Regions from separate parts of the Halomonas sp. KM072 genome, predicted to be linked through region 1. Evidence: predicted binding sites of a transcription regulator. Region 1 holds the regulator's gene; each other region holds the start of a gene.
The links. Region 1 encodes sigma-54, which starts transcription at its own class of promoters, with help from an activator protein. Its sites were predicted from a motif close to TGGCACNNNNNTTGCTNT; they were not measured.

Region 1 (7,442 bases):
CACCCTGCGGCGGCTGGGTGCGCGCAAGCCGCCCACCGGTACGTTTCCCGTGCTGTTCGACCCAACCCTGGCCGCAGGCCTGGTAGGCCACCTGATGGGCGCGTTGGCGGGCGGGGCGTTATATCGTGAAGCATCGTTCTTGTGTGATCGCCTGGGCAGCCCGCTTTTCCCGGAGTGGATGGGGCTGGAGGAGCGCCCCATGGAAGTCGGCGCCACGGCCAGCTCGCCCTTCGACGCCGAGGGTGTGCAGACCCGAGATAACCGTTTCATCGAGCAGGGCAGGATCGCCAGCTACATGCTGTCTGCCTACAGCGCGCGTCGCCTGGGTATGCAGTCGACGGGGAACGCTGGCGGAGCGCGTAACCTGCGTCTGTTGGCCCCGCTGACACCGCGTCACGAGCTGTTGCAGCAGATGGGGCGGGGTATTTGGGTCACCGAGCTGATGGGGCAGGGGGTCAATGCTGTGACGGGTGACTACTCTCGCGGTGCGGCCGGTTTCTGGGTGGAGAATGGCGAGGTACAGTACCCCATCGAAGAGTTCACCATTGCCAGCAATCTCAACACCATGTTCGCTGGCCTGATGGGGATTGGCGATGATACCGATACGCGTGGCAGCATTCATACCGGCAGCTGGCTGGTGGACGCCATGACGGTGGCGGGCAGCTGACGAGGGTTACTGATCCTCGTCGAAGCGGGCGTCGAACAGGGCCTGGATGGCATCGAGGGCCTGGTCGGCGTCTTCACCTTCTGCGGTAATGGTGAGTGACGTGCCGCAGGGGGCCGCCAGCATCAGCAGCGACATGATGTTGGCCGCATCGGCCTTTTGCTGCTGTTTGTACACGTGAATGCGGGCTGAAAACTGCTGGCCGCACTTGACCAGTTTGGTGGCGGCGCGGGCATGAAGGCCGCGTTGGTTGGTCAGCGTTAAGGTTCTTTCAGGCACTCTGGTTCCTTTTTGCCGAGTGATATCAGGGCGACGTCGTGTCGCTGGGAGGGGTGGAAGAAGCGGCATCGACGGTAGCGGGTAATTCGCTCAGCGTGTACTGCAAGCCCAATTCCCGGTGTCTGAGCTGAATAGCGCCAGTGCGCTTGACCAGCGATTGCGCCAGTTGCTCGACCATGTAGACAGAGCGATGCTGTCCGCCGGTACAGCCAATGGCCACGGTCATATAGCTGCGCTGACTGCTTTGGTAAGCAGGTAGCCATTTCTCCAGCCAGGCATGAATATCGTCACGCATGTCATCGACGATGGGGTAGCCTCTCAAGAAGGCCTTGATATTGGCGTCGCGTCCGGTGAACTGCCGCAAGCTGGGGTCCCAGTAGGGGTTGGGCAGGCAGCGCACGTCGAACACGATATCGGCATCCATGGGTACGCCCCGTTTGTAGCCGAAAGATTCGAACGTCAGGGTCAACTGGTCACGCCGCTGATGAGCAACCTGATCGGTGATGCGGCGGCGTAGGTCGTGTACCGAAAGACGCGACGTGTCGATCAGCAGGTCAGCCAGGTCCCGAATCTCGAGCAGGGTTTCTTCTTCTTTGTTGATGGCCTCTTCCAGGGTCATGTCGCTATCCCGCGTCAGCGGGTGGCGCCGACGGGTGGCCGAGTAGCGCTCCAGCAGAATGCGAGCGTCCGTGGTCAGGTAGATGACCTGAAAACGGATCTGACGCTGGCGTAGTTCTTCCAGCAGAGCAGGCAACTGTTCCAGTGCAGTAGGCAAGTTGCGCGCATCGATGCTGACGGCCAAATGAGTACGTCCGCCCTGTTGACGCAGTTCATCGACCAGCGAGCCCAGCAGCATGGCAGGCAGGTTGTCGATGGCGTAATAGCCAAGATCTTCCAGCGCCTGTAGGGCGATGGACTTACCGGACCCTGAACGGCCGCTAATGATCACCAGCTGCATAGCGCATCTCTCTTGGCTTGAGAAGGAATAGAGGGTTACCGTCGGCCTTGCTGCCCGGCAAAGGCTGCGCTAGGCAGCCTGCTCGCGAATCTTGTCGGTCAACAGCGTCAGCAGTTCACGCTGGCTGCTGACATTGCGCAATTGCTGGCGTGTGGCTGCGTCGTTCATGATCGTGGCGACCTGACCCAATAGCGCCAAATGCGTATCATCGGCTTCTTCGGGTACCAGCAGCACGAACACCAGATCGACGGGGTCACCATCGATGGCATCGAAGTCGACGGGTTCGGCCAGCTTGAGAAACCCAGCAATCGGCGTGCTGCAGTGAGGACTGCGTGCGTGGGGAATGGCCACGCCATTGCCGATGCCGGTACTGCCCAGCCGTTCACGGCCAATCAATCGACTGAAGACTTCCTGGCTATCCAGGCTGGGCGTGTTTTGAGCGATAAAGGTGCTGAAAAACTCCAGCACCCTTTTTTTGCTGCCCCCGGGCACGTCGTACAGCACGCGCTCCGGGGGGAGAATGGTTTCCAACATCATCGGGTTAACGCACGCCAGCGCCTTGGGCGCGGGCTTGTGCTTTTTCCTTGTGTTTTACGAGCTGACGGTCGATTTTGTCCGCCAGGGCGTCAATGGCTGCGTACATGTCGTTGTCCAGCGCTTCGGCATGAAGGTCGGCTCCTGCTGCGTGCAGGGTGCAGGCGGCTTGCTGGCGCTCCTTTTCAACAGATAAGGTGACCTGGACGGTCGTGATGTTGTCGTAGTGACGTTCAACGCGTTCCAGCTTTTCGTTTACGTAGTCACGCAAGGCGTCAGTCAGTTCAACGTGATGACCAGTGATGTTTACTTGCATTGACGTGCTCCTTATCCATCGGACTGTACTTCGATTGTAACCCTTTTTGGGCCATTGCAAAGCCCTCGTCGAGAGTTTGTTGGGCGAGAGCGTTTAACTAGCGTAAACGACGGCGCTCACTCGACGAAGGTATACCCATCGACTCACGGTACTTGGCCACGGTGCGGCGGGCCACGGTGATGCCGCCCGCTTCCAGCAGGGTGACCAGACGGCTGTCGGAGAGTGGCTTGCCCGGAGGCTCGTCCTGAATCAGTTTCTTGATGCGTGCTCGAATGGCCGTGCTGGAATGGCTGTCGCCACCTTCCTGGCCGCTGACTTGGCTGGAGAAGAAGTACTTGAGCTCGAACACCCCGCGCGGGGTATGAATGTATTTCTGGGTAGTGACCCGCGAGATGGTCGACTCATGCATCTCCACCGCTTCGGCGATATCGGCCAGAATCAGCGGTTTCATGGCTTCTTCGCCATGCTCCAGAAAGCCGATCTGCCGAGCAATGATCTCGCGCCCCACGCGCAGCAGGGTGTCATTGCGGCTCGAAAGGCTTTTGATCAGCCAGCGAGCCTCCTGGAGATGCTCTTTCAGAAACTGGTTGTCCTGGCTCTTGTCGGCGCGTTTGATCAGACTGGCGTAGTCGGGCTGAATACGCAGTCGAGGCAGCGCTTCCGGGTTGAGTTCCAGGTGCCAGCCCTCGTGATCGTGGCGTACCACCAGATCTGGCGTGACATAGCTGTCGTCGGTGATGCCGTAGGCGCTTCCAGGCCTGGGGTCAAGGCTGCGAATTAAACGGATGACATCGTCCAACTGCTCGTCGTCGAGGCTCAGGCGTCGCTTCAGCAAGCGCATGTCGTCCTTGCCAAGGGCTTCGAGAAACTGGCGTACCAGGCGTTTGGCAGGCATCAGCAGCGGGGTGTCTTCGGGCAGCGAGGCCAGCTGCAGCATCAGGCACTCCCGCAGGTCTCGGGCAAATACTCCGGTGGGTTCGAACTGCTGAAGGCGCAGCAGGGTGTTTTCGACCTCGCGCTGGCTCAGGCCGTCGTGGCCTTGTGCCTTGAGCCCCTCGCGAATGTCGTTGAGAGGCTGGGTCAGGTAGCCGTTGGCATCCAGCGCATCGATGAGGCTTTCGGCGATGGCATGTTCACGGGAGGAGAAGTCGGTCATGGCCAATTGCCAAAGCAGGTGACCGTGCAGGCTCTGCCCCGCCGCCTGACGCTCGAAGTCCGGGCCTTCGCTGCTGCCGCCCATGCTCCCCATGTCCTGGTACGTATCGGACCAGTCGCTGTCTACGGAAAGCTCGCTGGGGATGCTGTCTGCCCACTCGGCTTCCTGAGGCTCGCTGACGGCCTGTTCGCCAAACTCATCTTCCTGCTCGAGCATGGGGTTGGCATCCAGCGCCTGCTGAATTTCTTGACGAAGGTCCAGCGTCGATAGCTGAAGCAGCGCAATGGCCTGCTGCAGCTGAGGTGTCATGGTCAGCTGTGTGCCGATGCGCAGTTGAAGAGAAGCTTTCATGACCATCTGAGAACCACTCGTTAATCAGAAAGCTCCACCCTAGAGCGAGTCTGCGTTTGGTGCAAGTGCAATAAGCATGCCACTAAATAAAATGTCTTCGTGGGCCATTGTTTAAAGCCGGAAGTCGGCGCCCAGATAGACGTCACGTACCTTCTGGTTATTGAGGATTTCCTGGGGGTTTCCACTGGCGATGATGTGTCCGTCGCCAACTATGTAGGCAATATCGCAGATATCCAGGGTTTCACGCACGTTGTGGTCGGTGATGAGGACGCCAATATGACGCTTCTTGAGGGCGCGTATGATCGATTTGATATCGCCCACGGAAATGGGGTCGACGCCGGCAAATGGTTCATCCAGCAGAATGAAGGCAGGTTCGGTGGCCAGCGAGCGAGCGATTTCCACCCGCCGCCGCTCGCCGCCCGAGAGGCTCATGCCCAGGTTGTCGCGAATATGGGTGATGTGAAAATCTTCCAGCAGCGATTCGAGCTTGGCTTCTCGGCTGCTGCGGTCGAGCTCACGACGCGTTTCCAGAATGGCCATGATATTGTCGGCCACCGACAGTTTGCGAAAGATCGATGCTTCCTGAGGCAGGTAGCCGATGCCTGCCAGGGCACGTTCATGCATCGGCGCCCGGGTCAGGTCGAGATCGTCGATGCCCACTTTGCCAGCATCGGCCTTCACCAGGCCGACGATCATGTAGAACGAGGTGGTCTTGCCAGCGCCGTTGGGGCCTAGCAGGCCAACGACACTGCCTTGGGCAATTTCCAGGTTGATATCCTTGACCACGCGGCGGCGCTTGTAACTCTTGGCCAGATGCTGTGCATGGAGCGTCTTGACCGCTGCAGTGTCGGAGCTGATGGCTGTCACGAGGGGCTCTCTCTATTGCTCGGGCTGTAAAGTCATGCGGATGCGTTGCGGTGCGCTGCCGCTGACATCGGAGCGTGCTTGGACCACTCCGCGGTCGATGAAGTATTCGAGCCGTCCACCCTGGAAGCGATCCCCTTGCTGGGTCAGTTCGGCCTGGTCGATCAGCTCTACACGCCGCTCGGACACATGGTAGACGATGCGCCGCGCCCAGCCTTCCATGGGCGTCGTCTGGTCTTCCAGCTGGTTGCGCAGGTAGGCACGCTCGCCCGTGGCGACGGCCCGGGAGAGCTCGCCCGCCTCGTTGCGATGAATTTCGACACGCTCTCCGCGCAGCTGCATTTCACCTTGGCGAATGTCGACGTTGCCGGTATAGACCGCCGTGCCCGCACGTTGGTCCAGGTCCAGGCGGTCGGCTTCCACTTCAACGGGGGCCTGTTGTTGAGCGGCGGCAGGCAGCACGCCTACCACCATGGGAACGGCAAGGGCGAACAGTGCCGTACGAAGCAGGGCGTTCATGGCGACTCCTGAGAAGATTGGGGGGCGGGCGGATGCACGCCGCGCACGTTATCGATCAAACTGACACGGCTGTCGTCCAGCCAGACATCCATGCGTGAGGCTTCGATGCGTTGAGGTGGCTGCTGCAGTATCACAGGGGTGTCGCTCCAGGCATGACGCTCCAGTCCATCATAGTGCAGCAGGTCGGTATCCAGCTGCCAGCCTTCGTCCGGCGCCAGCAGGCGCGCGGATCCGGCCAGGGTCAGCGCCTGGGAGTCCATGTTCAAGGTGCCGGTGTCGGCAATGGCCAGCCATTCACGCTGCTCGCTGTCGAACAGGGTGGCGCGTGGTGACGTGACGTGGGTCATGGCCGCCTGCGGGGTATGTACCAGACGCGGTGCCACCAAGGATTGCTGAAGCGTACCGTCTTCACCGAACAGGGTGATTTCGGCATTTTCCAGCACGTGTCCGGGCTCTTGGGCCTGGGCCTCGGGGTCTACTTCGCGCTGTTGAGGGGCGCGTGGATCCAGCCACACCAACAGCCCACCCAGGGTGATGACCAGGCCCGACAGCCAGATGCGTTTTCTCACCCTGATGCCCATTCAGACGGAACCGTGCAGATAAGTGTCGAGTACGGCGTCCCAGTGCCCCTGGCTGGTGAGCAGCGTGTCACAGATTTCGCGCACGGCGCCATGCCCGCCCAGGCGATCGGTAATCCAGTCGGCGTGGGTGTGCATGTAGTCGGGGGCGTTGGGCACAGTGATGCCGACGCCGGAGCGCTTGATCGGCGCGAGGTCCGGGAGGTCGTCGCCACAGAACGCAACCTGTTCCAGGGTAATGTCTAACCGTTGGCATAGCCCGCGCAGGGTGGCGAGCTTGTCTTCACAGCCTTGGTAGACATGGCTGATGCCCAGCGCTGCGGCACGCTGGCTGACCATGGGAGAGTCACGGCCGGTAATCAGCGCGACGTGAATGCCGACCCGTTTCAGCAGCTTCAGCCCGTGGCCATCCTGGGTGTGAAAGGCCTTGATTTCGATGCCATCGGCCTGGAAGTACAGGCGTCCGTCGGTCAGCACGCCGTCCACGTCCAGGGCCAGCAGTTTTACACGGCGTATACGATCTAAAAGTGCGTCAGGTAGGGCCATAGAGTCTCCGTATCATCCATCATTGGATCATGGGTCAGATAACGCCGCTTGCCAGCAGGTCATGCATATGCAGAGCGCCAATCGGGCGCTGCTGTTCATCGACCACGGCCAGCGCCGTGATACGACTATCTTCCATTATACGCACGGCTTCGGCCGCCAGAACGTCGGGGCCAATGCGTTTGCCAGGCCGTGTCATGACGTCGTCCACCTTGACGTCGCGCAGGTCGTGAAACTGGTCCAGCGTGCGCCGCAGGTCGCCATCGGTATAGACACCGGCCAGCCGACCCTCATTGTCGATGACACAGGTAAAGCCGAGCCCCTGGCGGGTGATTTCCAGCAGGGCATCGCGCAGCGGGCTGCCCAGCGCCACCCGAGGCAGCCGCGCGCCGTCGTGCATCAGATCGCGTACCCTTAGCAGCAGGCGTTTGCCCAGGCTGCCGCCAGGATGCGAGAGCGCGAAATCTTCGGCCGTGAAACCGCGAGCTTCCAGCAGTGCGACGGCCAGCGCGTCACCCAGCGCAAGCGCCGCCGTCGTCGAGCTGGTGGGGGCCAGGTCCAGTGGGCAGGCTTCACGTTCGACGCCGCTGTCCAGGTGGGCCTCGGCATGCCGTGCCAGGGTCGAATCAGGGCGCCCCGTCATGCTGATCAAGGGAGTTCCCAGGCGCTTGAGCAGCGGC
Region 2 (7,442 bases), 1.9 Mb from region 1:
GTTGGGCCACCAGGTCACCATCTTCGAGGCCGAGCAAAAGCCTGGCGGGCTCAACGAGTACGGCATTGCCCGCTACAAGATGACCGACGATTTTGCCCGCAAGGAAGTCGAGTTCCTGCTGGACATTGGCGGCATCGACCTCCAGTACGGCCAACGCTTGGGCGACAACCTCACTCTCGATACCCTGCGCCAGCAGTACGACAGCGTATTTCTGGGGTTGGGGCTGGGAGCCAGCCGCACGCTGGGGCTGACCGGCGAAGATGCACCGGGCCTGATGCCCGCCGTGGACTACATCAAGGCCCTGCGCCAAACCGATGACCTGGGCAGCCTAGCCGTTGCCAAGCGCTGCATTGTGATTGGCGCAGGCAATACCGCCATCGACATGGCCACGCAAATGGCGCGTTTGGGAGCCAAAGAGGTCACTCTGGTGTATCGCCGTGGCACTGAGGCGATGTCCGCCACCGACCACGAACAGGAGATTGCCAAGGCCAACGGCGTGCGTATGGTGACTTGGGCACAGCCCGACGAAATTCTGCTGGATGCTCAAGGTCGAGTGGCAGGCATGCGTTTTGCCAACACCGCAGAGCAGCAGGGCCGACTCTCCACCACGGGCGAGACCTTCGAGATCGCGGCGGATGCCGTTTTCACCGCCATCGGCCAGGGCTTCGAGGGCGACAGCCTACGCGATGCCACCGCCTCCGAACTGGCCCGGGATGGCGAGCGCATCCACGTCAATGAGCTGTTCCAGACCTCATTGGCCAACGTTTACGCTGGCGGCGACTGCGTCAAACCCGGCCAGGACCTCACCGTGCAAGCAGTACAGCACGGCAAGCTGGCCGCCCACGCCATCCATCAAGCGCTCGCCGCCCAGCAGGAGGCCGCATGAACACCACACCTTTTAACACCCTCTCTTTTCCAGGCAAGAAACACAGCGGCGACAGCGTGGTGAACGGCGTCGATCTATCGGTGAACTTTGCCGGTATCAAAGCCCCCAATCCCTTCTGGCTGGCCTCGGCCCCGCCCACCGACAAAGCCTACAACGTGGTGCGCGCCTATGAGGCGGGCTGGGGCGGCGTGGTATGGAAAACCCTCGGTGAAGAGCCGCCTGCCGTGAACGTCTCCTCCCGCTACTCGGCCCACTACGGCAAAAACCGCGAGGTGATCGGCTTCAACAATATCGAGCTGATTACCGACCGTTCGCTGGAGATCAACCTTCAAGAGATCACCCAGGTGAAGAAGGATTGGCCGGACCGCGCGCTGATCGTTTCCATCATGGTGCCCTGCAACGAAGAAGCTTGGGCCTATATCCTGCCGCGGGTGGAAGCCACCGGCGCAGACGGCATCGAACTCAACCTGGGCTGCCCCCACGGCATGCCGGAACGCGGCATGGGCGCGGCGGTGGGCCAAAACCCGGATTTGATCGAAAAAGTCACTTACTGGTGTAAAAAGCACTACTCCAAACCGGTCATCGTCAAGCTCACCCCTAACATCACCGATATACGCGTGGGTGCCCAGGCGGCATTGCGGGGCGGCGCCGATGCAGTCTCGTTGATCAACACCATCAACTCCATTACCAGCATCGATCTGGACAACATGGTCGCCAAACCCACCGTAGGCCATCAGAGCACCCACGGCGGCTACTGCGGCAGCGCGGTGAAACCCATCGCCCTGAACATGGTGGCGGAAATTGCCCGTGACCCAGCCACGCCCACGCTGCCCATTTCCGGTATTGGCGGGATTTCCACCTGGCGGGATGCGGCGGAATTCATCGCCCTGGGCGCGGGCAGCGTGCAGGTGTGCACCGCTGCCATGCTCAATGGCTTCCGAATCGTGGAGGAAATGAAAGACGGCCTCTCCCGCTGGATGGCAGAGAAGGGCTACGACTCCATCGAAGCGTTTTCCCGCAAGGCGGTGTCGCAAACCACCGACTGGAAGCACCTGGACATCAACTTCAAGACCATCGCCCATATCGATCAGGATCTGTGCATCGAGTGTGGCCGCTGCTATATCGCCTGCGAGGACACCTCTCACCAGTCGATTGCCAAGCTCACCGAGCAGGACGGCGCGCGCCGCTACGAAGTCATCGAAGACGAGTGCGTGGGTTGTAACCTGTGCCAGATAACCTGCCCGGTGGAAAACTGCATCACCATGGTGCCTCAGGAAACCGGCAAGCCTTTCCTCGCCTGGGATGACGACCCGCGCAACCCCTTCCGCGTCGCCTCTTAGTCGCCTGGTTGCTTGATCACCATGCGCCACCACGACCGCCTCTACGGAGGCGGTCGCATTTTCTGCAACGTGCCGTTCCCCTTTCAACACGCGACAACGCCGCTGCTTGCTGAGATGATGAGAAATTATTGCATATAGCTATATTTCTCAAAGAACAGCTGTGTTTCTCAAAGCTGTGTTCCTCAAAAAAGGGCCTCTCATGAAAGTAACCGCCATCGCCACTGCACTACTGCTGACCAGCGCCGCCGCGAGCGCCGACCAGCGCATTGCCACGTTTGATCTAGGCAGCCTGGATACGCTGGACGCCCTGGGGGTGAGTGAACAGGTGGTGGGCGTGCCCAAAGCCAGTTTACCGAGCTACCTCGAACAGTATGCCGCCGACCGCTACACCGACATCGGCGGCCTGCGCTCCCCCGACATGGAAGCACTGGCAGAGGCCAACCCGACGCTGATCGTACACACCGGCCGCCAGGCAGAGTGGGCCGACGCGCTGGGCGAGATCGCCCCGCTGTTCGATGCCAGCGTGACCGGTGAGGCGTATCTTGACTCCGTCGAGCGCAACGTGCGTGAAATGGCTAGCCAACTGGCGGTGGAAAACGCAGCCGAAGAGGCCCTGCAGACGCTGAATAGCGAAATCGAGCGCCAGCGGGAAACATTGCAGGATGCCCCGACGACGCTGGTGGTCACCCATAATGGTGGCAACCTGATGCTCAATCAGCACCCGGTGGTTCATGAAGTATTGGGCATTGCTGCCCTGGAGATGCCCGAGAGCGTGACCCCCGAAGTACGTGGCGAACGCACCTTTACGCCGCTTTCCGCTGACGCCATTGCCGAGATCGACCCTGAGATCGTGCTGGTGATCGACCGCAGTGCGGCCATTGGCAACGAGCCCGCAGACGCCGAGCAGCTTCGCCAGCAATGGACGGAAGCGGGCACGGACGCCCAGCTGGTGATGCTCACCCCTGCGCTTTGGTACCTCTCTGGCGGCGGCCTGCATAGCCTGGCCCTGCAAATCGAGGAAGTGGCCAGCGCGCTCAACTAGGCTCTGTCTGAAAAGTCGGCTTGCTGCTTAACCATGCAGGTGCCAAACACAGAGCCCCGCCACCGGTTTACGGTGGCGGGGCTCTGTGGCTCATAGAGATAACGTCAGCCTATCAAAACGCTTCCCACTCCTGCTCGGCACTGGCGGCCGCGTTGGACTTCGGCTTACCCGTAAGCTGGGGGCGCAGCAGCTCGCCGCGGGGCTGCGGGGTAGTCAGCGCGGGCTGACGACGCTCGCTACCCTGCTCCAGACGGAATGCCGCCACCACGCCCTCCAACCGCTCGGCCTGCTCCTCCAGCGAGCTGGCCGCCGCAGAAGCTTCTTGCACCAGCGCTGCGTTCTGCTGGATGACCTCATCCATCTGAGCGACGGCCTGATTGACCTGCTCGATGCCCGCGCTCTGCTCCTGGGAGGCTGCCGATATTTCGTCCATGATATCGGTGACTCGGCGTACCGACCCGACGACTTCCCGCATGGTGGCACCGGCTTTTTCTACCAGTTGAGAGCCTTCATTGACCTGCGCCGTGGAAGCATCGATCAATCGCTTGATCTCCTTGGCCGCCTCGGCACTGCGGCTGGCCAGGTTGCGTACTTCGCTGGCGACGACCGCGAAACCGCGCCCCTGCTCGCCTGCCCGGGCAGCCTCGACCGAGGCATTGAGCGCCAGGATATTGGTCTGGAAGGCAATCGAGTCGATCACGTTGATGATATCGGCCACCTGCTGGGAGCTCGAAGAAATCCCGTGCATGGTCGAGATGACCTGATCGACCACGTCGCCGCCCTCTACCGCCTTACCCGAAGCATCATTGGCCAGCGTGCTGGCCTGACGTGCGTTATCGGCGTTCTGCTTCACGGTTTGGGTCAACTGCTCCATGCTGGCGGCGGTTTCCTGCAAGGAGGCCGCCTGCTGCTCGGTGCGGGACGATAAATCCGCGTTGCCCCCGGCAATTTCTCGTGCGCCGATGTAGATCGAGCCACTGCTGTCGCGCACGGTCGCTACCGTGGCCGCCAGACCATTCTGCATGCGCTGCATGGCGCTGAACAGCTTGCCAATTTCATTGCTGCCGCGCAGGTCCACGCGAGTTGACAGATTATTTTCGGCAATGCGCTCGAAATGCACCACGGCCTCGTCCAGCGGCTTGACGATAGACCTCACCATGGCCATACGCACCAGCACGATGGTCAAAAGCGCAACGATGATCACGGCGATATCGATGTAAGCGAACATTTGCACGTCGCGTTCATAGTTGGCCAGCAATTGATCACCGTAATCCTCGAGGAAGTCATTGAACGCCATGCTCGATGAGATTAACTCCTGGTTAAGAGAACTAAGGGTTTGCCGTATACTCATCAACTGTACGTCATTACCAGAGGTGACCGCAGCAGCGAGCGGCACAAGCCCTTGCTGCATGACCGCATGAAAGTCGGTAATGACGGCATCGGCCAATTCGCCATTGATGTCACGGGGGGACGAAGCCTCGAACTCGGCAAAGTAGCGCTGGGCTGATTGCAAGAAGCCGTCGGCCTCCGCCAGATAGGACTGAGCTTGCTGACGCTGCCCATCCTTAGCCGCTACGACAGCGTTCATGTAAGCCAACTGAGAAAACCCCACCGAACGTTGAACACGTGCAAGCGGCAACATCTGATCCATCGAAATGGTATCCAGTACTACTAGCGAGCGCGCGCCCCTTTCGCCTGATAAATGAGCGATAAAAGCAACTACCATGATCAATACACCAAAGATGGCCAGTACAACGGTCAGACCTGTTTTTACCGAGATGTTTGCCAATAGCTTGTTCATGTTACCCCCTCGCTGACCAACCAACGTTTGCCAGCCCAGTCGAGAAATCCCTTTCCTTGAATGTGATGCCCGCTACCGAGCCTCAATGCGTTAATCACATTCTGTTGGGAAGTTACCATCTTGACAATAGGGTTCACATTGTTTGACGTTATTGATAACTTGCTAACAATCCTGCTTCTTTTTCGTGCAACTTCGCCAAAACTGCACCATTTCTACGCTGCACCGCATCATCCCTGCCTCCTTCGAGAACAAGACGTCTCTTCGACTCTTATGACTAACCTTTTGAAAAGCTGATATTTCGCAAAAACGACTAAGCCATTTGGCATGTTAGCTGCACAAGACAAGGGGATAGCAAACTGGGCCAACGTGGGCCCGGCGATAAAAAAAGATGATCAACAGACAACGGCGTCTGCAACAGCTCCTCAACGGGGCTGATTGCAGGCGCCGTTTTTGTCTCCAAAGGGCAGGAACCGTGTCATGCGCAAAAAAATCACTTCGTCCCACTCACCGGAACGTCGCCACTTTCTCAAAAGCTCCGCCACCGTAGTGGGGGGTACCGCACTGCTCAGCAGTCTGCCGGTTAGCTGGGCGTTTGCCAATGGCAAACCGGAAACCACAGCTGCAAAGCTTGGCTTTATAGCGCTCACGGATGCCGCGCCACTGTTTGTCGCCGATGAAAAGGGATTTTTTGCCAAGCACGGCATGACCGATGTGGAAGTTCTCAAGCAGTCTTCCTGGGGGACCATGCGCGACAATCTGGTACTGGGTTCTCAGCGCAATGGTATCGATGGCGTACATATTCTCACGCCAATGGTCTATCAAATGACCTTAGGCTCCATCACCAATAATATACCTACACCAATGACCATTCTGGCCAGGCTCAACATCGATGGTCAGGGAATCTCGATAAGTAACGAATACCGAGACCTGGCTATCGGCACAGACGCTGCTCCACTCAAAGAGGCACTGGCAGCCAAACGGGATAGAGGCGAAGATGTCCGGGCGGCAATGACCTTTCCTGGCGGCACCCACGATCTGTGGCTTCGCTACTGGATGGCTGCTGGCGGTATTGACCCCAATCGCGATATCTCAACCATCGTCGTGCCACCACCGCAGATGGTCGCCAATATGCGGGTCGGCAGCATGGACGCCTGCTGCGTTGGTGCCCCCTGGAATGGCCAGTTGGTCAACCAAGAGGTGGGCTATATCGCTGTTACCACCGGCGAATTATGGCCCGACCACCCGGAAAAGGTCTTGAGCCTGCGTACCGACTATGTGGATGCCAATCCCAATGCCACCAAGGCGCTGCTGATGGCGGTTATGGAGGCGCAAATCTACTGTGACCAGCCCGAGAACAGGGAAGAAGTGGCACAGATCTGCTCACGCAGGCGCTGGATCAATGCTCCCGTCGACGACATCATCGAACATATGCGCGGTAACATCGACTACGGCACCGGCCGCGTGGTCGAGAATAGTCCTCACATAATGCGCTTCTGGAACGATCACGCCTCCTATCCGTTCAAGAGCCATGACTTGTGGTTTCTGACCGAGAACATCCGCTGGGGCTACATGCCTCAAAACCTCGACACCCAGACATTGATCAATCAGGTCAACCGCGAAGACCTGTGGCGAGAAGCCGCTCACGCCCTCGGCGTGGCCTCGGCAGACATTCCGGACTCCACCTCTCGCGGCGTCGAAACGCTGTTCGACGGCAAGGTCTTCGATCCGGAAAACCCGCAAGCCTACCTCGATAGCCTGGAGATCAAGGCGCTGGCCTGAGCCAGGCAGCCTGGGAGAACCTCATGACGACTTCATCAAGAGCGAATACGCTGTCTACCCCCATGCCAGGCGTGCACCCTGTGCTGCTACGCCTGCGCGATACCCTGGTCAAGAACGTGCTGCCGCCGGTGGTCGTGCTGGCCATTCTGATCGGCCTGTGGGAAGCGCTGTGCTCCCATCCTGGCGCGGCGCTGCCGCCGCCCTCGCAGGTGCTCAACGATACCTGGGAGCTGATCATTCATCCCTTCTACGACTACGGCGGCAACGACAAGGGCATGGGCTGGCAGATTCTGGCCAGCCTGGAACGCGTGGCCTATGGCTACCTGCTGGCGGTGGTGGTAGGCATCAGCCTGGGCGTGCTGGTGGGCCAATCGACCTGGGCCCTGCGTGGCCTCGACCCCGTGTTTCAGGTGCTGCGCACCGTGCCTCCGCTGGCCTGGCTGCCGATTTCACTGGCCGGGTTTCAGGACAGCACTCCTTCGGCCATTTTCGTGATTTTCATCACCGCCATCTGGCCCATCATCATCAACACCTCGGTGGGGGTACGTAATATCCCCGAGGATTACCGTAACGTGGCCCGCGTGATTCGCCTCA
Region 3 (7,442 bases), 1.7 Mb from region 1:
GGGCTGAATGCCCTCGCCGGGCTCGTCCAGAATCAGCAGTTTCGGTTCGATGACCAGCGCGCGGCCAATGGCGAGCTGCTGCTGTTGCCCACCAGACAAATCGCCGCCACGGCGGTGTTTCATCTCCTTGAGCACCGGAAACAGCTCGTAAATGCGCTCGGGAATTTTCTTCAGCCCGTCGCCTCGGGCGGCCAGCCCAGTGCGCAGGTTCTCCTCCACCGTCAGCAGCGGGAAAATCTGCCGCCCCTGGGGCACGAAACCGATGCCCAGGCGCGAACGCGCCTCCACGGCTTTTTTGGTGAGTTCGATCTCGCCATCATTGCCCTGGTAGCGCAGCTGGCCGCTCTTCACCGCCACTTCCCCCATGATGGCTTTCATCAGGGTGGTTTTACCCACCCCGTTGCGGCCCATCACGCAGGTGCACTGCCCGGCGGGCACGTCCAGGTCCAGATCCCACAGGGTGTGGCTTTCGCCGTAGAACTGGTTCAACTTGTCGACGGTCAGCATCAGGCCATCTCCTCCTCGTCCGCGCCCAGGTACACTTCGACCACTTTCGGGTCATTGGAGACCTGATCCATGCTGCCTTCGGCCAGCACGCTGCCCTGGTGCAGCACGGTCACCTTGCGCGCAATCGAGCGTACAAAGCCCATGTCGTGCTCCACCACCACCACCGACTGTTTGCCAGCCAGCCCCGTAAGCAGCTCGGCAGTGCGCTCCATCTCCTGCTCGGTCATCCCGGCCACCGGCTCGTCCACCAGCAGCAGGCGCGGGCGCTGCATCAGCAGCATGCCGATCTCCAGCCACTGCTTCTGGCCGTGGGAGAGAATCCCGGCGGGCTGGAAGCGCAGCGCGGTCAGGCCGATGGTGTCCAGCACGTCGTCGATGCGGTCGCTGATCTCGCTGGTCATGCAGGCGGTCAGCGTGGGAAAGATGCGCTTGTCGGCGGCCATGGCCAGCTCCAGATTGTCGAACACGCTGAGCGCTTCGAACACCGTGGGCTTCTGGAACTTGCGGCCAATGCCGAGGCTGGCGATTTCCGGCTCGTTCATTTGCAGCAGGTTATGGCGGCTGCCGAACCAGACGCTGCCCTGGTTGGGGCGGGTCTTGCCGGTGATGATGTCCATCATGGTGGTTTTACCGGCCCCGTTGGGGCCAATGATGCAGCGCAACTCGCCGTCGTCGATGGTCAGGTTGAGGTTATTGATGGCCTTGAAGCCATCGAAGCTCACCGTCACGTCTTCCATGTACAGAATCGGGCCGTGGCGAACGTCCACCGGCGAGGCTTCCCCCGCCATGAAGTCGAACACTCGGTCGCGTGCTTTCAGCGATTGTATCAGGCTCATGCTGCAGCCTCCGTAGGCGGTTGTTCGGCTTTGCGACGGTGCTTCACGTGACTCAAAAGGCCCGCGACGCCCTTGGGCAGGAAGACCGTGACCAGTACGAACAGCGCGCCCAGGGCAAATAGCCAGGCATCCGGCATGACCCCGGTAAATACCGTTTTGGCGTAGTTGACCAGAATCGCCCCAATGACGGCACCGTACAGCGTGGCTCGCCCACCCAGTGCGACCCAGAGCACGATCTCGATGGAGAACAGCGGCGAGAATTCGCTGGGGTTGATGATGCCTACCTGAGGCACATAAAGCGCCCCCGCCAGGCCCGCCAGCATGGCCGAGACCACGAACACGAAGAGCTGGAAGCGTTCGACCCGGTAGCCGATGAAACGCGTACGCGCTTCGGCATCGCGGGTGGCCACACATACCCGGCCCAGCTTACTGGTGACGATTGCCCGGCAGAGGATATAGCCCAGCGCCAGCGATACGCCGGTGGCGATAAACAGTCCCAAGCGCGTGGCATCGCTACGCAGGTTAAAGCCCAGCAGCTCGCGGAAGTCGGTCAGGCCGTTATTGCCGCCAAAACCCATCTCGTTGCGGAAGAAGGCTAGCATCAAGGCAAACGTGAGCGCCTGGGTAATAATCGAGAGATACACCCCGGTTACCCGCGAGCGGAAGGCCAAAAAGCCGAACACCAGCGCCAGCAGCCCCGGTGCCAGTAGCACCATGGCAAAGGCGAACCAGGCCATATCGAAGCCGTGCCAGTACCAAGGCAGGCTGTCCCAGTTCAGAAACACCATAAAGTCCGGCAGTACCGGGTGGCCATAGGTGCCACGGTCGCCAATCTGGCGCATCAGGTACATGCCCATGGCGTAGCCACCAATGGCGAAGAACGCCCCGTGGCCCAGGCTCAGAATGCCCAGATAGCCCCACACCAGGTCCACCGCCACGGCCAGCAGCGCATAGCTCAGGTACTTGCCGAACAGGTTCACGGTGTAGGCGTTGACATGCAGCGGATGCCCTTGCGGCACTGCCACGTGCAGCACGGTGACCAGCACCAGGGCGGCCAGCAGCACGCCGAGAAAGAGCTGGGTGGCCCGTTCGCCGAACGGGCGGAGCAGCCAGAACCGTTGAGAAGATGATGTCATCATGATGGGTTAGCCCTCTGCAGCCCGGCCCTTCTGCGGGAAGAGTCCACGCGGGCGTTTTTGAATGAACAGGATGATGAACACCAGCACGATGATCTTGGCCAGCACGGCACCCGCCCAGGGCTCCAGCACCTGGTTGATGATGCCCAGTGAAAGCCCCGCCACCAGCGTGCCCCACAGGTTACCCACGCCACCGAACACCACCACCATGAACGAGTCGATGATGTAGTTCTGGCCCAGGTTGGGGCCGACGTTGGTGAGCTGCGACAGCGCCACACCGGCCAGCCCCGCCACGCCGGAACCCAGCGCAAAGGTCATGATGTCCACCCGAGTGGCCCGAATACCCATGGCGCGTGCCATGGCGCGGTTCTGGGTCACGGCGCGCACTTCTAGACCTAAGCGGGTGCGGCGCATAATCAGCATCAGCGCGGCAAACACCACCAGCGCAAAGCCAAGCACGTACATACGGTTGAGGGTCAGCGAGAGCGCGTCATTGATGACCAGCGAGCCGCTCATCCACTCGGGCGTCACCACGGTGCGGTTGAGCGGTGAAATCACCGTGCGCACCAGTTGCTGAAGAATCAGGCTGATGCCGAACGTGGCCAGCAGCGTTTCCAGCGGACGGCCCTTGAGGAACTGGATCACGCCCCGTTCGATGGCAATGCCCACCAGGGCAGCCACCATGAAGCCCGCCGGAATGGAAAGAATCAGCGCCAGCCCCGGCTGGCCCGGCAGCAGTTGCTGCATCATCCAGGTGGTATAGGCGCCCAGCATCATCAGCTCGCCGTGGGCCATGTTGATCACGCCCATGACGCCAAAGGTGATGGCCAGGCCGATGGCCGCCAGCACCAGTACCGACCCCAGGCTCAGGCCAAAGTAGAGCGTTTCGAGGCCACGATTGAGCTTGAGGTTTTGCTCGATGCTGAGGAGCGCCTCTCTGGCCGCGTCGGCGACCACCAGGTCATCGCCATTGGCCGCGCGATTGAGCGCCACACGGGCACGCGGATGCAGGCTGCCACGCAGCGCTTCCACGCCTTCCAGCTGGCCCGCTTCGGTTTGATAAATGGCCAGTGCCTGCGCTAACCGGCGCTGCACCTGGCTATCCTCTTCTTCGGCAATCAGCGCTTCCAGAGGCTCGGCCAGCGTCTCGTCCACTTCGCCCAGCAGACGCTCGGCGGAGGTACGGCGGCGTTCCACGCTGGGGGAGTAGAGGTCGACCACGGCGATGGCGCTGCGCAGTTGGTTGCGCAGGGCGTTGTTGATGCCGATGCGGTTGAGGTCGCGGCGGGACATCTCGCCTAGCGGCTCTTCGGTCAAGGCATCGGCCACGGGCCAGTCACGCCCGGTGTTGTTCAACACCACGACGAAGCGACCCTCGCTGGTGCGCTGCAGGCGGCCATCGAGCAAGGCTTGCAGCCAATCTCGGGCGCGCTCGTCGTCGCTTTGCAAAATGGCCGTAATCGCGTCGCCTTTGGCGCGGAAGTTCTCCACGTCCAGCGCGGTCAACAGCGCGAGTGCGGCTTGGTCATCGGGAGTCGAGGAGCTGCTTTGTGCCTGCGCCGACACGGCGGTGCCGAGTAGCATCAGGCACAGTAGCCCCAAGGAAAGGAAACGCCTCATGGGGTTCTTCCTTTGGTGATCAAATGGGAGAGGTAGCGTGCTCCCCTACTGCGCCATTGCGCTGGCGCAGTAGGGGACGAAAGTTACTCGGCGAGTGCCGCTTCGGCTTCTTCTGCTGCGGTGCTGCCACCGCACGAACCGTTGGCGACGTTGAAGTTGCCGCAGCGCATCGGTGCACGCCAGTCAGCAATCAGGTCGCGAGAGCCCGGCAGGTAATCCGACCACGCATCACCGGCCACGGTGGACGGCGTTTGCCAGACGATGTCGAACTGGCCGTTGTCCTGCACTTCACCGATCAACACCGGCTTGGTGATGTGGTGGTTGGGCATCATGGCGGCATAGCCACCGGAAAGGTTAGGCACGGTCACGCCGATGATCGCATCTTTCACCGCGTCCACATCGGTGGTGCCTGCCTTGCGCACCGCTTCGGCCCACATGTTGAAGCCGATGTAGTGGGCTTCCATGGGGTCGTTGGTGACCGCTTCTTCATCGCCCGTCCAGTCGATCCAGGCGTCGATGAAGTCGTAGTTGGCGTCGGTGTCCACGCTCATGAAGTAGTTCCAGGCGGCCAAGTGGCCCACCAGCGGCCCGGTATCGATACCGGACAGCTCCTGCTCACCCACCGAGAAGGCGATGACGGGAATATCCGCGGCATCGATCCCCTGGTTGGCCAGCTCACGATAGAACGGCACGTTGGCATCGCCATTGATGGTGGAGACCACCGCCGTGGGTTTGCCCTCTTCACCAAAACGACGGATTTCAGAGACGATGTTCTGCCAGTCCGAATGGCCGAACGGGGTGTAGTTGACCATGATGTCTTCTTCGGCCACCCCGTGCTCATCCTTCAGGAAGGCTTCCAGAATCCGGTTGGTGGTACGCGGGTAGACGTAGTCGGTGCCGATCAGCGCGAAACGCTCGATCCCGACTTCGTTGATCAGGTACTCCACCGCAGGAATGGCCTGCTGATTGGGTGCCGCGCCGGTGTAGAAGACGTTCTCGGAAGACTCTTCCCCTTCGTACTGTACCGGGTAGAACAGCAGGCCGTTCAGCTCTTCGAACACCGGCAGTACCGCCTTGCGGGATACCGAGGTCCAGTTACCGAACACCACGTCTACCTCATGCTGGGCCAGCAGCTCGCGGGCGCGCTCGGCAAACAGCGGCCAGTTGGAAGCGGGGTCAACCACCACGGCTTCTAGCTGACGGCCAAGCAGGCCACCGGCTTCGTTCTGCTGCTCGATGAGCATTTCCACGGTGTCTTTCAGGGTCGATTCACTGATGGCCATGGTGCCGGAGAGCGAGTGCAGAATACCGACTTTGATGGGGTCGTCGTCTTGGGCAACCGCTTGCACGCTGGCGCCCATCACAGCGGCGGTGACCAGGGCAGTGGCGAAACGGCTAAGGGTACGTGGGTGTGTCTTGCGCTGCAGTGTGGTCACTTGAACCTCCTTGCGCCCCTTATGGTTGGGGCTCGTGTTTGGGGTATCGCGACCAAGCGTTGTCGTTATTAATGCGACGGGGGCACTTGGTGCGTCCACTCGTGGGTAGCGAGCCATGGCTCGTTATTCACACGTCGCTATTCATTCTGCAAGGGGTGCGCCAGATTAAAGCAAAGACTATTAATAAAAATAGAATCAAATACTTAGCAGTTTTCAAAAAACACTATTTTATGCCGCGCGCACAAATATGACGCAATTAGTAAGCCGTCATGCACGCTTGTTATGCACCAATAGGATGCCTTGCACCACAAGAGGGTATTGTCACCGCCAATAAAAAAGCGCCCTAGGAGACCTAGAGCGCCAAGGAGTAAAGCGTTGGCGTTTAGTTAGCCGCCGCAGCCGCCTTGCTACGCCGCTTTTTAAGCAGCGGCAGGCCCAGGGAGAGCACCGCGATGACTAGTAGCGCCAGCGAGATCGGCTTATCGATAAAGGTGGTCCAGTCGCCACCAGATATCTGCAGCGCCCGGCGCATGGACTCTTCCATAATGTTACCCAGGATCAGCGCCAGAATCAGCGGCGCCGTGGGGAAGCCAAACAGGCGCATGCCCAAGCCCAACAGGCCAAAGCCCAACAGCAGCAGCAGGTCGAAGACGCTAAAGCTCATGCCGTAAACGCCGATCATGCAGAAGATCAGAATCATCGACAGCAGCAGCGGGCGCGGCAGGTCGAGGATTTTAGCGATCAGCGGGATCAGCGGCAGGTTGAGTACCAGCAGGAAGATGTTGCCGATATACATACTGGCAATCACGCCCCAAAACACATCCGGGCGCTGCTCCAGCATCATCGGGCCAGGGGTGACGCCCATTACCAGCAGCGCGCCCAGCAGTACCGCCGTGGTGCCGGAACCCGGTACACCTAGGGTTAAAAGCGGCACGAAAGAGCCGGTACACGCGGCATTGTTGGCCGCTTCCGGCGCGGCCACGCCTTTGATGTTGCCTTGGCCAAAGGTGTCGCCATCTTTCGCTAGGCGCTTCTCCATGCTATAGCCCAGGAAAGAGCCAATGGTGGCGCCCGCCCCCGGCAATACGCCGGTAAAGAAGCCCAGTACGGAGCTGCGGCTGATGGGGCCAGCAATCTTCTTCACTTCGCCACGGCTCAGCTTCAGCGAGCCGATGGCATTGCGCGGAGCTTCCTTGCCACCGCCCCCACGCAGCAGCATGTAGAACACTTCCGCCAGGGCGAAGATACCCAGCGCCACCACCAGAAAGTCGATACCGTCGAGCAGTTGAATCGAGTTGAAGGTAAAGCGCTCGGTACCGGTTTGCATGTCGATCCCCACAATCGAGATCATCACACCCACTACCGCCGCAATCAGGCCTTTTACCAAGGATTTATCCGACAGTGACACCACCGCCGTCAAGCCCAGCACCATCAGTGCAAAGTACTCAGCAGGGCCAAAGCTTACCGCCACTTTGGAGAGCAGCGGTGCCACCAGCATCAAAAAGATCACCGATACCGTACCGCCGATAAACGAGGCATACGCCGCAATGGCCAGTGCCTTACCCGCCATGCCCTGCTTGGCCATCGGGTAGCCGTCAAAGGAGGTTGCCACCGTGCCCGCCACGCCGGGGGCGTTGAGCAGAATGGATGAGGTCGAGCCGCCGAAAATAGCGCCGTAATAGACCCCTGCCATCAGAATCAAACCGGAGGAGGGCTCCATGGCAAAGGTAATCGGAATCATCAGCGCCAGCGCGCTGATCGGCCCTAGGCCTGGCAGCATACCGATAATGGTACCGGCAAACACACCGGCGAAAACGTAAGCGATATTGATTGGCTCAAGCGCGATGCCAAAGCCATACATCAGATTGTTCAAGGCATCCATGGGAGTGTCTCGCGTTAAAACCCGC
Region 4 (7,442 bases), 240 kb from region 1:
AATGGGAAACATCCGTTGCATCACTTTATCCTCAAATAGGCCGCTATTGCGGCAGCGGGTAACTCATGATCACGCTGTAGAAGGCTCAACGAATACGTGATAGCCCATCGTTCAGGGTGGCCCGGGAAAGCTCGCCAAAATGGGTGCTGACCAATTGGCCCTGGGCGTCATAATAAAGCGTGGTGGGCATGGCATGGGCACCTGTCACTTGACCCAGCGCATTGCGCGGGTCTTGCCAGACGTTGTCGAGCTGAAAGCCATGTTCTGCCATGAAGCGGTTGATCTGTGGAAGACTCTCCCCCTGATTGACGAACACGAACGTCACGTCCTGCTCCTGCTGCTGAGCCGCTTCGAAGACCGGCATTTCGCGAATGCAGGGCGGGCACCAGCTGGCCCACAGGTTCACTACCATGGGTTGGCCCTGTTGCTGAGCCAGCTCCGGCAGGCTGATGGGAGTGTCTTCCAGGGTGCTGAGCGGGGTGGTGGGCAGCGGCCGGGTCTGCTGTTCGATGAGCAGGGTGCTGCCCAGCGTCACGCCCCACACCAGACCGCCGGTGAGCATGGCCGCGCCCAGCGGCGCGCGTTGACGCGGCGAGCGCCACAGTGCCCAGACGCCATACCCCATCCCGGCCAATGCACCGGCCAGCAGATCAAAACCACCGTCACGAATATCCAGCCGCGCGAGCAGGCCGTCGTATTCCCCCCAGTAACGCACGACGAACACCAGCCTGGCCGCCAGCAGGGCGACCATCAGCAGGGTAAACAGGGTGTCGCTGACCGAAACCTGCTGGCGCCTGCCCAGCAGGGCGCCTACCAACAGGGCGAGTAAGAAGGCAAAACCGATGATCAACTGATGCAGGCTGAACCCCATGGGGCCAATGGCCAGGCTTTGTTGCAACATAAACGCTCACGTATCCACCGTAGAATTGGATGGACAGTGTCGCAGGACAGGATTATTAAAGGATTATCTTGTCCTGTCCTGAGACGTTATGTCGCAAGGGGTCAGGCGTTAGCCACCAGCCAGAGCACGGCATAGGGAGGCAGGGGTGCCGGCGGGTGAAGCGAAGACGAGGTATCCAGCGGCTGCCAGGCGTGCTGCTGCAGCCGCTGAGTCAATGCCTCGCCGCCCTGGTCGAGGGCGACGCGGCGGTCGGTGACGTTGAACAGGGCCAGCAAGCGTCGGCCATTGGCCAGCGGGCCGCGCTCGATGGCCAGCAGCTCCGCGGGCGTGCTGATGACCTGCTGGGGAACGTTGGGATGAAAGCAGGGCTCCTGGCGGCGAAGGTCCAGCAGCCGACGCAGGGCATGGAAGACATCGTGGGTGGGGGTGGAGGGGCTTTCCAGCAGCAGCTCCAGTTCGTCCAGCGGCCAGCGACGCCGGTTGATGGAGCGCAGCCGACCGCTGCGCTCGACACCTTCGACATCGTTGAGCGTGCCGGTCAAGGTGTGCAGGTAAAGCGCAGGAATGCCTTGCAGGCTGAGCATGATGGCCTGACTGCACAGGAAGCGCGCAATTTGCCAAGGGTCGGGGCCGCGCCGGGTGCCGCGCATGGCCTCGAACCAGGTAATGTTGATTTCGTAGGGTGTGTCGCTGCCGTCCGGGTTGCTGCGCATGCTGACGAAACCACCGAAACGATGCATCAGCTCCAGCAGGGCGTCGCGTTCGTGATCCGGCAGCAGGCCCTCCAGCGGGCGCACCCCGATGCCGTCGTGGCTGGCGGTAAAGTTGAGGTAAGTGCAGTGTTCAGGCAGCACCGGCAGGCTGGCTAGCCAGCTTTGCAGCGTGCTGGCCTCCCCACGGGTGAGGGTGTGCAGCAGCAGCGGGGGCAGCGCGAACTGGTACACCATGTGCGCTTCGTCCGGCGGGCCTTCCGCCAGGCGTTCGAGGCCGAAATAGCTGATGTTTTCGGCATGGGGCACGTTGGTTTCGGTGATGATCAAGGTGCCGGGAGCGATCTCATCGACGATGGCGCGTAGCAGGCGTACCACAGTATGGGTTTCGGGCAGGTGAATACAGGCCGTGCCCAGCCGCTTCCATAGGAATGCCACGGCATCGAGGCGGATGATTCGCACTCCCTGCTGCAGGTAAAACAGCAGGATGCCGACGAATTCCAGCAGGACATCCGGATTCTCGAAATTCAGGTCGATCTGGTCTTCCGAAAACGTGGCCCACAGGTGGCGGGTGCCCCGGCGGGTGGAAACAGGCACGAGCAGCGGACTGCTGCGTGGCCGCGTGACCTGGGAAACATCAGTATCTGGGTCCACCTCGATAAAGTAATCCCGCCCCGGCAGGCTGCCGGTCAGATAATCCACGAACCACAGCGATTCGCGGGAAACATGGTTGAGCACCAGATCGCCCATCACGTCATAGTGGCTGGCCAGGTCACGAATATGCGACCAGTCCCCCAGTTCGGGGTTGACCTCCCGGTAATGGATGACCGAAAAACCGTCGTCGCTGCTCCAGGGGAAAAAGGGCAGCACGTGCACCCCGCTGATCGTCTCCCCCAGGTGGCGCTGCAGAAAGTGGTTCAGTACGCCCAGTGGGGGCGTGCCGTCTGCCACGATGGCGTCACCATAGCTGATGACCCACTGATCCTTTTCGCTCCATGTTGGTGCGCCGTCGCTGGGCGTGCCTGTGGAGGGGGCGGAGGGGAGTAGCGGCCGGAAGTGGGCCAAGTGCTGTTCGAGGCGTCGCTGTACCTCTCCTGCGCGCTCGCCGTACAGGTGGGTCAAGTAACGCTGTAGCCTGAGCTCAAATACCGTCATGGATGCCTCCCTTTCAATCAACCTTCGACAAACGCTGCAGCTTGTGTGCCAAATCGTTACAATATAGGTGAATAGTGTGCGAAATGACGTACAAGTCATGCCTCTGCCGCTTTTGCAGGCATGACAAGCGGTAATGGGACGGTTTACCCAACGATCCTGGGATGGATCTTAAAATAGCTTACAAAACAGTGGATACCTGGAGGCCCGCTGGCCTGGCGGGTATCCATGGGCTGACACGCTGAGCGCACTTGCAGGTGCGTACCGACAATAGGTTGACTGCCATGCATTGTCCTTTTTGTGGTGCAAACGATACACGAGTGACGGACTCACGCCTGGTGGCAGAAGGTGATCAGGTGCGTCGTCGCCGCCAGTGTGCAAGCTGCCACGAGCGCTTCACGACGTACGAAACGGCAGAGCTGATCATGCCCAGGGTGGTGAAGTCGGATGGCTCCCGGGAGACCTTCAATGAAGCCAAGCTGCGGGCAGGCATGTTGCGGGCGCTGGAAAAACGGCCAGTAAGTGCCGAAGCCATCGAGGCGGCCGTGGAGCGTATCCGTCAGACCTTGCGGGCACGAGGCGATCGAGAGGTGAATGCCCGTGAAGTGGGCGAGGCGGTGATGAAGGCGCTGCGTAGCCTGGATCAGGTGGCGTACATTCGCTTTGCATCGGTGTACCGCAAATTCCAGGATCTGGAAGAGTTTCGGGCTGAAATCGACCGGTTGGCTCAAGAGCCGGGTGACGATGCTTCCTCCGGTGCCGCCTCTTCCGAGGTCAAGTGATGAGCCTGTTCTCGATTGCCGACCACGGGTTCATGGCGCGCGCCTTGCAGTTGGCTCGCCAGGGCCTCTATACCACGGACCCCAACCCGCGCGTGGGGTGCGTCATCGTTCGCTATGATCGTTCGGCCGAGGGCCAGGTGGTGGGGGAAGGCTACCACCTGCGCGCCGGTGAGCCTCATGCCGAAGTGCATGCGTTGGCAGCCGCTGGGGAGCAGGCCCGGGGGGGCACGGCCTATGTGACGCTGGAGCCCTGTTCCCATACCGGGCGTACCGGCCCCTGTGCCGTGGCGCTGGCCAATGCCGGTGTCGGGCGCGTGGTGGTGGCCATGGAAGACCCCAATCCGCAAGTGAGTGGGCGGGGGATTGCCCACTTGAAGGCTGCCGGTATCGAGGTCCAGGTAGGCCTGCTGGAACAGGATGCTCGGGCGCTCAATCCTGGGTTCGTGTCGCGCATGCAGTCACGGCGACCGTTCGTGCGCTTGAAAATGGCGATGAGCCTCGATGGTCGAACGGCCATGGGATCGGGAGAGTCTCAGTGGATCACCGGCCCGCAGGCGCGCACCCAGGTGCAGCGCCTGCGAGCACGCTCCAGCGCGATTCTCAGTGGCGTGGAGTCCATGATCATGGACGATGCGCGGCTGACGGTGCGTGCCGAACAGCTGGCGCTGCCCCAGGCCGATGAGATCGTGCTGCGCCAACCGCTGCGGGTCATTCTGGATTCTCGGTTGCGGCTGCCGCTGGCGGCGGCCTGCCTGCGCGAGCCGGGGCGCACGCTGATCATCACCACCGACCAGCACAGCCCCGACAAGCGTCAGCGGCTGGAAGCGGCCGGTGCCGAGATCCAGGTCCTGCCCAGCGCCGCCGACGGGCGTGTCGAGCTTGCTGACATGCTGCGCTGGTTAGCCGATAATGAGCAGGTAAACGAGCTGTTGGTAGAGACCGGTGCGACGCTGGCCGGGGCGCTGCTGGATGCGCAGCTGGTCGATGAGTTGCAGCTGTTCGTCGCCCCCACGCTGCTGGGAGGCGACGCCCGCCCGCTGTTCGAGCTGCCAGGGATCACCCGAATGGCGGATCAAAAGCGCCTGGTGATCAAGGAGTCCCGCCAGGTAGGCCAGGACTGGCAGATTATCGCGACCCCGGTGATCGACTAGCGCAAGCGGCCATAGCAAGGTACCCTGACGCCCGAAATCGCATCCCATGCGACCACTTTTTTTGGAGATTCCATGGCGCACTCCGCTTCTGAGGGCCTGTCCCCTATCGCCGAGCTGGTAGAAGACATTCGCCAGGGCAAAATGGTGATCCTCATGGACGATGAGGATCGCGAAAACGAAGGCGATATCATCATGGCGGCCGAACTGGTCAAGCCAGAGCATATCAACTTCATGGCGCGTTACGCCTGCGGTCTGATCTGCATGCCCATGACCCGGGAACGCTGCGAGCAGCTCAACCTGCCGCTCATGGTGCGTGACAACGGGTCCGGTTTTGGCACCAAGTTCACGCTGTCCATCGAGGCGACCGAAGGCGTGACCACCGGCATCTCTGCCGCGGACCGTGCGCGTACGGTGCAGGCCGCCGCCGCACCCAATGCCAAGCCCACGGATATCGTGCAGCCGGGTCATATCTTTCCGCTGATGGCCGAGCCGGGTGGCGTACTGCGCCGGGCAGGGCACACCGAAGCGGCCTGCGACCTGGCGGCGCTGGCAGGGCTCGACCCCAGCGGTGTGATCTGTGAAATCATGAACGACGATGGCAGCATGGCGCGTCGTCCCGAGCTGGAAGCCTTCGCCAAGGCCCATGGCATCAAGATCGGCACCATTGCCGATTTGATCCACTACCGGATCGTCAACGAACAGACCGTCGATGCCATCGAGACCAGCCGTGTGTCCACGGTGCATGGCGAGCTGACGCTTCATGTGTTCCGTGACCGCATTCAGGGCGCTCACCACCTGGCGCTGGTGAAAGGCCAGCCCACCGCCGAGCAGCCCACCACGGTTCGTGTACACTTGGCCGATACGCTGCGCGACGTGCTGGGGCTGATGAAAGGCGAACAGTGCCGCTGGGATTCCCACCGCGCCCTGCGTGAAATCGCCGAAGCGCCCGCCGGTGTGTTCGTCCTGATCGATGACGGACGTCCGCATCAGGATCTCAAAGACCAGCTGGACATCTTCCTGGATCGGGTACGCCAACCGCGTACCAATGACTCGGACGGAGCCGGCAACTATTTAACCATTGGTACGGGTTCGCAAATTCTGCGCCATCTGGGCGTCGGCAAGATGCGGCTACTCAGCTCCCCGTGGAAATTCTCGGCGCTTTCCGGGTTCGATCTTGAAGTGGTCGAGCGCCTGGGGCCCAACGACACGGCGTATGAGCCAACTACTCAGCAGGAATAAATCGATGCAATCCCTTTCGCAAGTTGAAGGCACTTTTGTCGACGTAGATGGCCGTTATGTCATCGTGGTGGGGCGTTTCAACCACCATGTGGTCGATAGCCTGGTAGAAGGCGCAGTGGACAGCCTGACCCGCCACGGCGTCGATGCCGAGCAAATCCATATCGTGCACGTGCCGGGAGCCTGGGAACTGCCGTTGGCAGTCAAGCGCGTGCTCCGCGTCATGAAGCCGGATGCCGTCATCGCGCTGGGCGCGGTCATTCGTGGCGGCACGCCGCACTTCGAATACGTGGCGGGTGGCTGCAACACGGCCATCAATCACCTGCAGCTGGAGTTCGACACGCCGGTTGCCAACGGCGTGCTGACCGTGGAATCCATCGAACAGGCCATCGAACGAGCGGGCACCAAAGCAGGCAATAAAGGCACCGAAGCCGCCATGGCCGCCATGGAAATGGTATCGCTGCTGCGCGCACTGCCCGCAGGAGATGACCAATGAGCGAGCGACGTGAGCGCAAGTCCTCTGCGGCACAGCAGGGACGCCACGCCGCAAGGGAGTTGGCGGTACAAGGGTTATATCAATGGCACATGACCGGCAAATCGATCTCGACCATCGAAGCCGAGTTTCGTAGCCAGAAGGCGGACGACGACCTGGAAGACCACGAGAACTGGGTCAAGGTCATGGAAATCGCCGACAAAGCGCTGTTTCATGAGCTGCTGCATAACACGGTGCGCTTCAAAGCCGAGCTGGATCGTGACATTGCACCGCTGCTGGATCGTCGTCTGGAAGACCTGGACGCGGTAGAACTGGCCATTCTGCGCCTGGGCGCTTACGAGCTCTCGCGCCGCATGGAAGTGCCTTACCGCGTGGTCATTAACGAAGGCGTTGAGCTGGCAAAATCGTTTGGCGCCACCGACGGCCATAAGTACGTGAATGGCATTCTCGACAAGCTGGCCAACCGCTTGCGAAGTGCCGAAGTCAGCGCCCGCCGCTTGTAAGCGGGCGACCTGATCAAGCGTTTAAGGGGCCTTTGTGCTTGCCGAATTTGATTTGATTCGACGTTTCTTCATGTCGCCGCAGGAGGCGAAAGCGACGGATGGCGTTGCCCTGGGATGCGGCGATGACGCCACCTTACTGCTGCCCCAATCGGGGCAGCAGCTCGTGGTCAGTGTGGATACCTCCGTGGTAGACGTGCACTTTCCCCATGATGCGCCTGCCCATGCGGTCGGCCATCGCGCCCTGGCCGTGGCGCTCAGCGACCTGGCGGCCATGGGGGCACGCTCCCGCTGGTGCTTGATGGCGCTGACCCTCGACCAGCGTGCGTTCCCCGGCAGTGCGGCTGCCGAGGCATGGCTAACGGGCTATGCCGATGGCTTCCATGACCTGTGCCGTCGGCATGAGACCACGCTGGCGGGGGGCGATGTCACCGCAGGAGCGCTGAGCATTGCCGTGACGGTGATGGGAGAAGTGCCCTCCGGTGAAGCATTGACCCGCTCCGGGGCTCGTGCCGGC

Region 2: a site for sigma-54 is predicted at 5,390-5,407, ahead of RVM26_RS13535 (CmpA/NrtA family ABC transporter substrate-binding protein). Genes of this name have one in related genera too.
Region 3: a site for sigma-54 is predicted at 5,681-5,698, ahead of urtA (urea ABC transporter substrate-binding protein). Genes of this name have one in related genera too.
Region 4: a site for sigma-54 is predicted at 2,800-2,817, ahead of RVM26_RS03190 (sugar phosphorylase). Genes of this name have one in related genera too.

Annotation. Positions count from the first base shown of each region.
Region 1 covers NZ_CP136132.1:925,921-933,362, forward strand. Annotated here, with positions in the region: gene pmbA (metalloprotease PmbA) at 1-667, shown strand, start outside; gene RVM26_RS04160 (HPr family phosphocarrier protein) at 674-943, opposite strand; gene rapZ (RapZ family nucleotide-binding protein) at 969-1,901, opposite strand; gene ptsN (PTS sugar transporter subunit IIA) at 1,971-2,438, opposite strand; gene hpf (ribosome hibernation-promoting factor, HPF/YfiA family) at 2,443-2,751, opposite strand; gene RVM26_RS04180 (RNA polymerase factor sigma-54) at 2,849-4,264, opposite strand; gene lptB (LPS export ABC transporter ATP-binding protein) at 4,370-5,116, opposite strand; gene lptA (lipopolysaccharide transport periplasmic protein LptA) at 5,138-5,641, opposite strand; gene lptC (LPS export ABC transporter periplasmic protein LptC) at 5,638-6,222, opposite strand; gene RVM26_RS04200 (KdsC family phosphatase) at 6,223-6,765, opposite strand; gene RVM26_RS04205 (KpsF/GutQ family sugar-phosphate isomerase) at 6,800-7,442, opposite strand, start outside.
Region 2 covers NZ_CP136132.1:2,855,330-2,862,771, forward strand. Annotated here, with positions in the region: gene RVM26_RS13515 (NAD(P)-dependent oxidoreductase) at 1-886, shown strand, start outside; gene preA (NAD-dependent dihydropyrimidine dehydrogenase subunit PreA) at 883-2,226, shown strand; gene RVM26_RS13525 (substrate-binding domain-containing protein) at 2,426-3,268, shown strand; gene RVM26_RS13530 (methyl-accepting chemotaxis protein) at 3,381-5,069, opposite strand; gene RVM26_RS13535 (CmpA/NrtA family ABC transporter substrate-binding protein) at 5,547-6,848, shown strand; gene ntrB (nitrate ABC transporter permease) at 6,872-7,442, shown strand, end outside.
Region 3 covers NZ_CP136132.1:3,080,518-3,087,959, forward strand. Annotated here, with positions in the region: gene urtE (ABC transporter ATP-binding protein) at 1-507, opposite strand, end outside; gene urtD (ABC transporter ATP-binding protein) at 507-1,343, opposite strand; gene urtC (urea ABC transporter permease subunit UrtC) at 1,340-2,482, opposite strand; gene urtB (ABC transporter permease) at 2,489-4,099, opposite strand; gene urtA (urea ABC transporter substrate-binding protein) at 4,183-5,535, opposite strand; gene RVM26_RS14580 (tripartite tricarboxylate transporter permease) at 5,918-7,417, opposite strand.
Region 4 covers NZ_CP136132.1:687,724-695,165, forward strand. Annotated here, with positions in the region: gene dsbG (thiol:disulfide interchange protein DsbG) at 1-21, opposite strand, end outside; gene RVM26_RS03185 (TlpA family protein disulfide reductase) at 86-901, opposite strand; gene RVM26_RS03190 (sugar phosphorylase) at 1,003-2,766, opposite strand; gene nrdR (transcriptional regulator NrdR) at 3,048-3,545, shown strand; gene ribD (bifunctional diaminohydroxyphosphoribosylaminopyrimidine deaminase/5-amino-6-(5-phosphoribosylamino)uracil reductase RibD) at 3,545-4,696, shown strand; gene ribBA (bifunctional 3,4-dihydroxy-2-butanone-4-phosphate synthase/GTP cyclohydrolase II) at 4,769-5,935, shown strand; gene ribH (6,7-dimethyl-8-ribityllumazine synthase) at 5,940-6,428, shown strand; gene nusB (transcription antitermination factor NusB) at 6,425-6,928, shown strand; gene thiL (thiamine-phosphate kinase) at 6,963-7,442, shown strand, end outside.